Regions from separate parts of the Brevundimonas sp. NPDC055311 genome, predicted to be linked through region 2. Evidence: riboswitches for the same ligand, from Rfam matches in the RefSeq annotation. Region 2 holds a riboswitch; the other holds the start of a gene.
The links. A riboswitch is a leader RNA that binds a small molecule or an ion and turns the genes downstream of it on or off. The one in region 2 is predicted to bind cobalamin.
Positions count from the first base shown of each region.

Region 1: it holds a riboswitch for cobalamin, as region 2 does, so the genes downstream of both, ACWIDZ_RS04550 (TonB-dependent receptor plug domain-containing protein) here and ACWIDZ_RS15610 (hypothetical protein) in region 2, are expected to answer to the same signal.

Region 1 covers NZ_JBSHMV010000001.1:927,337-931,542, forward strand. Annotated here, with positions in the region: gene cobD (threonine-phosphate decarboxylase CobD) at 1-70, opposite strand, end outside; gene ACWIDZ_RS04550 (TonB-dependent receptor plug domain-containing protein) at 75-2,033, opposite strand; cobalamin riboswitch at 2,166-2,374, opposite strand; gene cobU (bifunctional adenosylcobinamide kinase/adenosylcobinamide-phosphate guanylyltransferase) at 2,414-2,935, shown strand; gene ACWIDZ_RS04560 (alpha/beta hydrolase) at 2,939-3,922, opposite strand; gene ACWIDZ_RS04565 (MFS transporter) at 3,994-4,206, opposite strand, start outside.
Region 2 covers NZ_JBSHMV010000007.1:26,075-30,280, forward strand. Annotated here, with positions in the region: gene ACWIDZ_RS15590 (hypothetical protein) at 155-469, shown strand; gene ACWIDZ_RS15595 (hypothetical protein) at 469-927, shown strand; gene ACWIDZ_RS15600 (hypothetical protein) at 924-1,187, opposite strand; gene ACWIDZ_RS15605 (hypothetical protein) at 1,536-1,754, shown strand; gene ACWIDZ_RS15610 (hypothetical protein) at 2,019-2,492, opposite strand; cobalamin riboswitch at 2,657-2,896, opposite strand; gene ACWIDZ_RS15615 (UdgX family uracil-DNA binding protein) at 3,736-4,206, opposite strand, start outside.

The sequences.
Region 1 (4,206 bases), on a different contig from region 2:
AGGCGGCCGCGGCCGTCATCAGGCCGCCGCCGTGCCGGGTCGCCGTCGTCAGGAACGCGGCGTCCTTCATCACATCAGAACCGGACGCGAACGCCGCCGAACACGCCGCGGCCCGGCGCGCCGTAGTTCAGGACCGTCTGATAGTCCTCGTCGAAGGCGTTCTCGATCCGGCCGTAGACTTCAAGGATGTCGTTGACCGGATAGGAGGCGCGCAGATCGACCAGGGTGTAGGCGCCGACCTTCACCGTGTTCGTATCGTTGTTGAACGTCTCGCCGACGTAACGCACGGCCACGCCCGTCTTCAGGCCGAAGGCGAAGGCATAGTCGGCGGCGAAGTTCGCCATATGCTCGGGACGGCGCGTCAGACGCTTGCCGTCCGTGGTGCCCGAGGCGCTCTTGGCGTCGGTCCAGGTATAGTTGGCGCTGACGTTCAGGCGCTCCGTCACATCCACGCGGCCGACCAGTTCGACGCCTTGCGCCTCGGTCTTCTGGACGTTGCGGTAATAGCCCCAGCGGCCCGCGCCGTTGACGGTGCACAGCGGGTCCGTCGAGGGCGTCGAGCAGCCGTTGTAGCGGATCTCATTGTCCGCCTGGCGATTGAAGTAGGTCGCCGAGACGACAGCACGGTCGAACAGGCGCTGCTCGACGCCGATCTCCCAGCTGTCGAACTCTTCGGGCTGAAGCGTCAGGTTGCCGTACTCGCTGTACAGCTCATACAGGCCCGGCGCGCGGAAACCCTGGCCCCAGCTGGCGCGCACCACCGTATCGCCCTCGTTCAGGGCCCAGGCCGCAGCGACCTGGCCCAGCAGGTTGTCGCCATACTGGGCGTGGTCGTCATAGCGCAGGCCGCCGGTCAGGGTCAGGCCGTCCAGCACCGTCCACTGCAACTGGCCATAGGCGCTGTTCAGCTCGGCCTCGCCGCGACCGAAGGCCGGGTTCGGATCCCAGTCGCCAGGCGACCGGGTCTTCATCTCCGACTTCTCGTGCTCCAGGCCGAAGGTCGCGTTCAGCGCCTCGGTGAAGGCGAAGGCGCCCTGATATTCCCAGCGGCGGTTCTGGCCTTCTGCGTCGAAGGTCAGGGTCTGGACCGTGTTGTCCGGGTTGAAGTTGCGGCGATCCGTATCGGTGTGGGCGTAGCCGATGCGGTTGCGGAACCGGCCGTCCAGCAGGTCGAAGTTCAGGCCGGCATAGGCGACCAGCTCCTGGGTCTTGCCGTATTCGCGGCTGTCGCCGTTGAAGGCGTCGAAATCGTTGCGGCCGCTGGACCAGACCGAGCGCAGGTCCAGCGAAACAGCGTCCGTCACCTTGACGTTCAGGCGGCCCGACAGGCCGGTGTTGGTGTAGCCGTCGTCTTCGGTCCCCTCTGCGAAGGCCGAGAAGCCGTCAGTGTCATAACGGCTGGCCGCCAGACGCCAGCTCAGGCGCTCATTGGCGCCGCCGACGCCGCCGCGGAAATAAGTCGTGCCGCGCGCGCCGGCCTCGGCGTCGAGGCTGCCTTGCAGGACTTCGGTCGGCTCGGCCGTGACGATGTTGACCACGCCGCCGATGGCCTGGCTGCCCCACAGGGTCGACTGGGCGCCGCGCAGCACCTCGATGCGCGCCGTGTCGCCGATCAGCAGGTTGCCGAAGTTGAAACCGCCCTGCGTCGAGGACGGGTCGTTCAGCTTGACCCCGTCGATCAGGACGACAGTGTGCTGGCTCTCGGCGCCGCGGATGTTGACGCCCGTCGAGGCGCCGACGCCGCCGTTGCGAGTGAAGCTGACGCCCGGCGTCTGGGCCAGCAACTCGACCACGGCCGGGGTCTGGCGCGCCTCGATAGCGGCCTGGGTCAGGACGGTGACGGAGGCGCCGACGCGCTCGATCGGCTGGGCCGAGCGGTTGGCGGTGACGACCACGTCCTCGACGGCGATGGCGCCGGCGCGACCCGCCACGTCAGGAGCGGCGGCCTGTTGATCGACGGTTTCAATAGCGAAAGCAGGCGCGGCGGCCAGAAGGCTGGCGGCGGCCAGGGTAGCGAATGCGGTCCGGTTCATTCCGGGTCTCCATATGACGACGCCGCGCCGGACCGCCCGTCGCCCGGATGAGCGAAAGCGGCCGCTGACGCGGCTGGTTTACGACTGTCGTCACACGAGTTGCCTCGACCGCCCGGCACATCCCGACCGCGCGGAGAACGACGGCGACAGGCAGGTCTCCTGGCTCGCGGATCAAGGCCGGTGCGCGTCGCCTTCCCAGTAGTCGTTCAGGCCGTGGCCTTCCGGACCGCCAGTGGCGTATGACGCGCGGGCTAGCCGCTTACAGTTGCGGGAACAGCCGGAGTTTCACACTCCGTTCCCTTTCAATCCCCTTTCGGGGAACCTGACGCGACCGTGGCAGTAGGACCGCGCGCGGTTCAGGTCAACCGGAGAGACGACGCATGACCCTGACGCTGGTTCTCGGCGGCGCCCGTTCCGGCAAGAGCGGCTACGCCCAACGACAGGCCGAGAGGGCCGCCGAGGCGGCGGGCCGCACGCCCGTCTTCATCGCCACCGCCGAGGCCTTCGACGACGAGATGCGCGACCGCATCGCCCGCCATCAGGCCGAACGCAACCAGGGCTGGCGCCAGGTCGAGGCGCCGCTGGATCTGGCCGAGGCCGTGCGCGCCCTATCGGCCGAGGATGTGGCGGTGGTCGACTGCCTGACCCTGTGGCTCAGCAATCAGATGCTGGCCGAGCGCGACCTAGCCGCCGCCTTCGACGACCTGGCCCCGGCCCTGGCCGCCTGCCCCGCCACGCTGTGGGTCGTCAGCAATGAGGTCGGCTGGTCCCTGGTCCCCGACAATCCGCTGGGCCGACGCTTTCGCGACGAGGCCGGCCGCCTGAACCAGCGCATCGCCGCCGTCGCCGACGCGGCCTGTCTGATCGTGGCCGGGATGCGTCTGCCGCTGGAGCGGATCTAGCCTCTAAAGAGCGAAGTCCAGCCGGCCGGCCCAGCGCCGCGTCAGCTCGGGCCAGGCGTCCGCCGGTCGGCCGGCGATCAGGCGCGTTCCGAAACCATGACCGCCTTCCTGGAACAGGTGGGCTTCGGTCCTGACGTCGGCCGCCTTCAGGCTGGAAAGAAGCATGAGGCTGTTCTCGACCGGCACCGAGGCGTCGTCCATCGCATGGATCAGGAAGACCGGCGCGGCGCCCGACCAGTCCATCTGCTCGAGCGAATAGGCCGCGATCGCCTCGGCGCGAGGCGCGGCGCCGAGCAGGTGGGCGCGGGACCCAGCGTGGACGTAGGGGTCCGTCATGGTTGCGACGGGATAGAGCAACACCGTCAGATCCGGCCGCAGGGACGCCGTATCGGCGCCGTCGATCGAGGCGTAGGCGGCGTCCGTCCGGGCGCTGGCCAGACCCGCCAGATGGCCGCCGGCTGATGCGCCCAGCACCGCCACGCGATCCGGCCGCACGTCGAACTCCGCCGCGCGGCTGCGGATCAGCCGGATCGCCCGCTGCACGTCCTGCAGGGGGGCGTCCGGTCCCGCCGCCCAACCATCAGCCGGCAGCCGATAGCGCAGCACGAAACAGGTCGTCCCGCTGGCGGCGAAGACGCGGGCCACGTCGAAGCCCTCCTTGTCCAGAACGGACCAGCGATAGCCGCCTCCTGGAATCAGGAGCATGGCCGAACCGTTCGGCCGGGCGGGCCGCACCACCGTCATCAGGGGATCGGTCGTGTACTGGGCGTAGCGGTCGCGATAGCTCGGGTCCGTCGATCGCTCCGGCACGATGGGAACCACGCTCACGCCTTCGCCGCCCGGCGCGCCGGCGGGCCACAAGCGGACCGTCTCGGTCGGGTCGGGCGGCGCAACAGCCTGATTGCGCGCCAGGACGACGCCCGGCGCGGCGAACGCGCCGCCAGCGGCGGCTCCAACCCTCAACAGGGCGCGGCGATGGATGTTCATGAAACCCTCCCGGTGGAATTGAAGAGGGGCGCCCGCCCCCTCAGACGAGCGCCCCTCTCGGCGTCGGGTCCTTAGACCTTGGCCGGTTCGTATCTGGGCGAGATGATGTGGACCACCAGCAAGGCCACCAGATAGGCCGAGGCCGCCACCACGAAGATCGGGGTGTAGGTGCCCAGCTTGTCCAGCACGAAGCCGGCGTACTTGGCCATGATCATGCCGCCGATGCCGCCCAGCATCCCGCCGATTCCGACGACCGAGCCCACCGCTCCACGCGGGAAGACGTC
Region 2 (4,206 bases):
CGCATTACCTTTGCAACTCGGCGCGACACCTATCCCTGCCGCAATTCGCGTTGATGGGCGTAGGCGAGGCGAACACCGGCGAGACAGTCATGGCGCCAGGTTCTGGAACGCCTCCTCGCCCCCTCAACTTCTCTGGGAATAAGAGGAGAGAGCCATGACCGAGACCCCACGTGATCCGCCTGAACAGCTCAACAATGAGGACGGCGACCTGACGCCGGTCAAAGCCGACACAGTATCGAGGGGTGATCCAGCCGAACGGCTTCGCGGCGTCGGCCAGGAGAACATCTCCGCCCGTCCGGTCAAGCCGAAACCATCGGACCCGCCCCCTGCCCCGCCGGAGTTGGACGACGACGCCACACAGATGAAGAAGATCGAGGACGCCGCCGGTACGGAGCCTTCACCGCCTGGCGTCGCCGAGCCGGAGGGCGCACGCGAACTGCCCAGGCCGCCGCTTGCGGATCCGATCTGATGGCTCCGCGGCTCAAGCTGTTCGAATGGTCGGACGGCTTCCACACCTTCACCGTGGCGGCCAGCTCGCGACCGAAGGCGTTAGCCGCTTGGGGCAGCGGCCAGGATCTCTTCGCCACCGGCCTGGCCAAGGAAATCGACGACAGCCCCGACGCTGAGGCCGCCAAGGCTTCGCCCGGCACGGTGATTGAGCGCAGGCTCGACGTGAAGCTCCCGGCGAGCGCTCCGAAGAAGGGCGCGGCGAAGAAGACGAAGCAGCCCAGCGCCGCCGATCGGAAACGCGTGGAGGAAGCCCAAATCGCCCTGGACGACCTCGACGCCATGCACGGTCAGGCCGCACGGCGGCTGGATGAAGAGCTGCAAGCCATTAGGGCGCGCAGGGAAGAGGAACGGACGGCCTATGAAGCGCAGCGCGAGAAACTACAGGCTCGCCTGGAGAGGGCGCGCGCTAAGCTCTAGCCCTCATCGTCTTCGTCGTCCTCGGCCTCGGCCTCGGCCTCGGCCCCGAAATCCGCGAACACGAGCTGCATCTCAACCCTCACCTCGTCCATGGTCTGCTGGACCCAGGCGTGAAGGGCGCGGACGGTCTTCTCGGCTGATACGGCGTCCGGCGAGAACAGACGCTCCATGACGTCCGTCAGCGCCTGGTTCCTGCCCATGAGCACGCCAGCCCGATAAATCGGGTCGTCTGAAGGGTCGATGTCGTCGTCTTCGTCCATGTGCGACCTTCTGGCGCGCCAACACTCTTGTGAGTTGCGCACTCGCGTAACGGTTGTGACCCTCTCGCCAGGAGATAGTCTTCATCGGGAGAGTTATATGTCCGTAAAACTATAGGCGTCGCGATGGCTGCCCTCACGATGAATGTTATGGCCGCGGGCGCGGCGCCCGTGCCGCCTGACTGGTAACCTTCCGCGGCGCTTCGCCGTCAACAAATCCCTTCAATGGGATCAGCGGCCCGGCTTGAGGACAGTCCCCCGGTTCTCGCTGGGCCGTTTCGATTCGCGAAGTAGCTCGGAACCAGTGAACCTCCCACCGCTTGGTTTCAGGCAACCAACAGGGAGATGACCATGACCGACGTCCAACCGAACGATCCGAACCGCAATCCCAGGGAAGCGCCCGAACTGGACGGCGATGAAGTCGAAGCCGGCCGCCAGGCTCGCAAGAGCGGAGCCAATCAAGACCCTCTGGCGAACAACAATCCGGCCGACAGGAACACATCGCCTTCGACCGGCGGCGACGGCGCCGCGGGCGCCGGCGGTCCGAAGGGCTTTGGCACGGGCGCCTGATCAGCAGGAATGGGTGGCTGGCCGAATCTCCGGAGCGGCGCCCATTCGACTGATTGATCGTCGGTGGCGGCGGCGCTCTTGCGCCGCCGCACAGCTTGAGCGCCGCCCTGTTCCGGCGACGCCCTATACACTTGGCGTCCGGGCTCACCGAGCCGCCCTGACCGCCTATCTCCGATCGTCGCGGGTGCGATCTCGCAGTTCACCAGAGCGGCGCGCAACCATCGGGCTCACGCTGTGCAAATCTGACGCCGTCAGGCTGGTCGGCTAAGGCCGCCGCGCGCGTGTCGCACCAGCGACCGTCGCAACGCCAAGGCCTGCAACGACAAGGTCCTCGACGATCCCGCTGCGGGTCTGGCCAATGCGCCGCAGCGCGGCCTTTCGGCCGGCCAGCGTCAGATAGGCCAGCGGTATGGCGACGCCCACGGCCAGGGCGGCGCCGCGCCGCTCGCGTCCCCTCGGCGCCAGGGCGCCGCCGGCGATCCCGGCGCTCGCGATCCGGGCAAGCAGGCCGAGGAATACCGTACGATCCGGCGCGGACTTCATCTTGTCGCCCAGCAGTTCGCCAACGCCCATCGCCAGCGCACCGAACCTGAATAACGGACGGTCGAGCAGAACGAGTCTGCCCGGCGTGGCGCGGCGGCCCAGGCGCGCTGCGGCGATGACGGCCATGGGCGTCATCGAACGCGCGCTGGCGGCGGCGCCGATCAGGACCGAGGGAAGCAGGTCGAGGAAGCGCATGAAGGCTCAACCCTCTCCGACCGGGCGGGTTGCGTCGGCCGTCTCACGAAGCCTCCTTCCACCCTCGCACATTTCCGGCGAGGACCGCCACGACCGAAAAGGGCAATGAGATATTCTGAGATCGCCCCTGGTGGAGGCCGGTCAGCGCCGACGCGCCGACTGGACCCCTATATCCTCGCATGGCCAGTCGCTGTCATGCCTTGCGCACGCCCAGACCACAGAGATTCTCTATCTGTCGGGCATCGCCTCCGGTCCGGCCTTCCCGGAGGCGAACCCCCAGTGACACAAAATGGACCTTCAACTCGCCGCTCACAGTTGCGGGGGCAGCGCCGGCATCGACCGAGGTCTCACCGGCTTCCCTCTTAGCTTCGCGCAGTCCGAGGACCGTGCGGAGAACCACGACGGCGTGAACATGACACGCCAGCCGCCAGAGTCAATTATTATATAAAGATATCTTTATATAATTATGCTAGTACTGCGAGCTCATCGGCTTCTCGCCAGGCCTGAATGTCGGCCTGCGTCAGCGCCTGAATGCGCTCTGAGCCATAGGGATGGACATCAGATGGCCGCGACGGATGTTGGCGAAGCCTGCTGCGACGCCACCGATCTCGTCGCATGGCTCGAGGCCAGGAAGCCGGTCGCAGGCGCTGTGCTGCTCGACCACGGCGAGCACAGCCCTAGCCGCTCTGGCGGCCCGGCTGACCGAGGCTGGTTATGCTCTAGTGACGTCTGAGCTTGATCAGTCCTATCGACTGACTCGCGCCTCGATTACGCCTCTCGCGCGTGGCGCGGCCAGATTGACTCCTGGCCAGGCGACCCGTCCAGACTGGCACAATGATCGCGCCGCCTTCCTGGTCGCCCTGAACGAACGACTGCAGAGTCTGGCGAACGATCCGGAACGGACTAGACTGCTCTCCGAGCTGAATGGAGTGCTCGAGGGGTATGCCTCGGTTGGAAAGTCGTCGTCATCCTACGGAAAATCCGCGGAAACAGCGCCACCTTATGCCGCCCAACCTAAATCATCCGTAGAGCATCCCACCGAGCTTCAAAGGGATCGACGGCAGCGCGCCTCTGCGAAGGCGGAGCGTTCCGCCCTCGCGGATAGGGAAATAGACTCCAAGTCCGGATTAAAAAAGCCCACATAATACATTGATTTTACTGGATTTATATTGCCTCAGATCGGCATAGTCAGAGCGACTATGCGAACGCCGATACCTCACACTTGGTTTTCTCGCCTGATATCTTAAAGTTCAGCCGACGCGACCGCGAGGTCCGCCAGGAACCTGGCGCGTTCTTTATCCCTCGTCGTTGGATCAGGCAGGCGCAGCAGATAGGCGGGATGAACCGTTAACAGCACCCGCGCGCCGTCGTCCGCCGTGATGATCTGGCCGCGCTCCGCCTGCACGGCGGGCTTTCGGCCCAGAAGCGCCAGACCCGCCGTCGCGCCCAGCGCCAGGATCAACCGAGGCTTCACCAGGCGCCGCTCATGATCAAGCCACCAGCGGCAGGCCTGGACCTCGCTCGCATTGGGCGTCTTGTGCAGACGGCGCTTGCCGCGCGGCTCGTGCTTGAAATGCTTGACCGCATTGGTGAGGTAGAGGTCGCGCCGATCCAGCCCCGCCGCCTCCAGCATGGTGTCCAGCAGGCGTCCGGCCGGGCCGACGAAGGGACGTCCGGCCAGGTCTTCCTGATCGCCTGGCTGTTCGCCGACCAC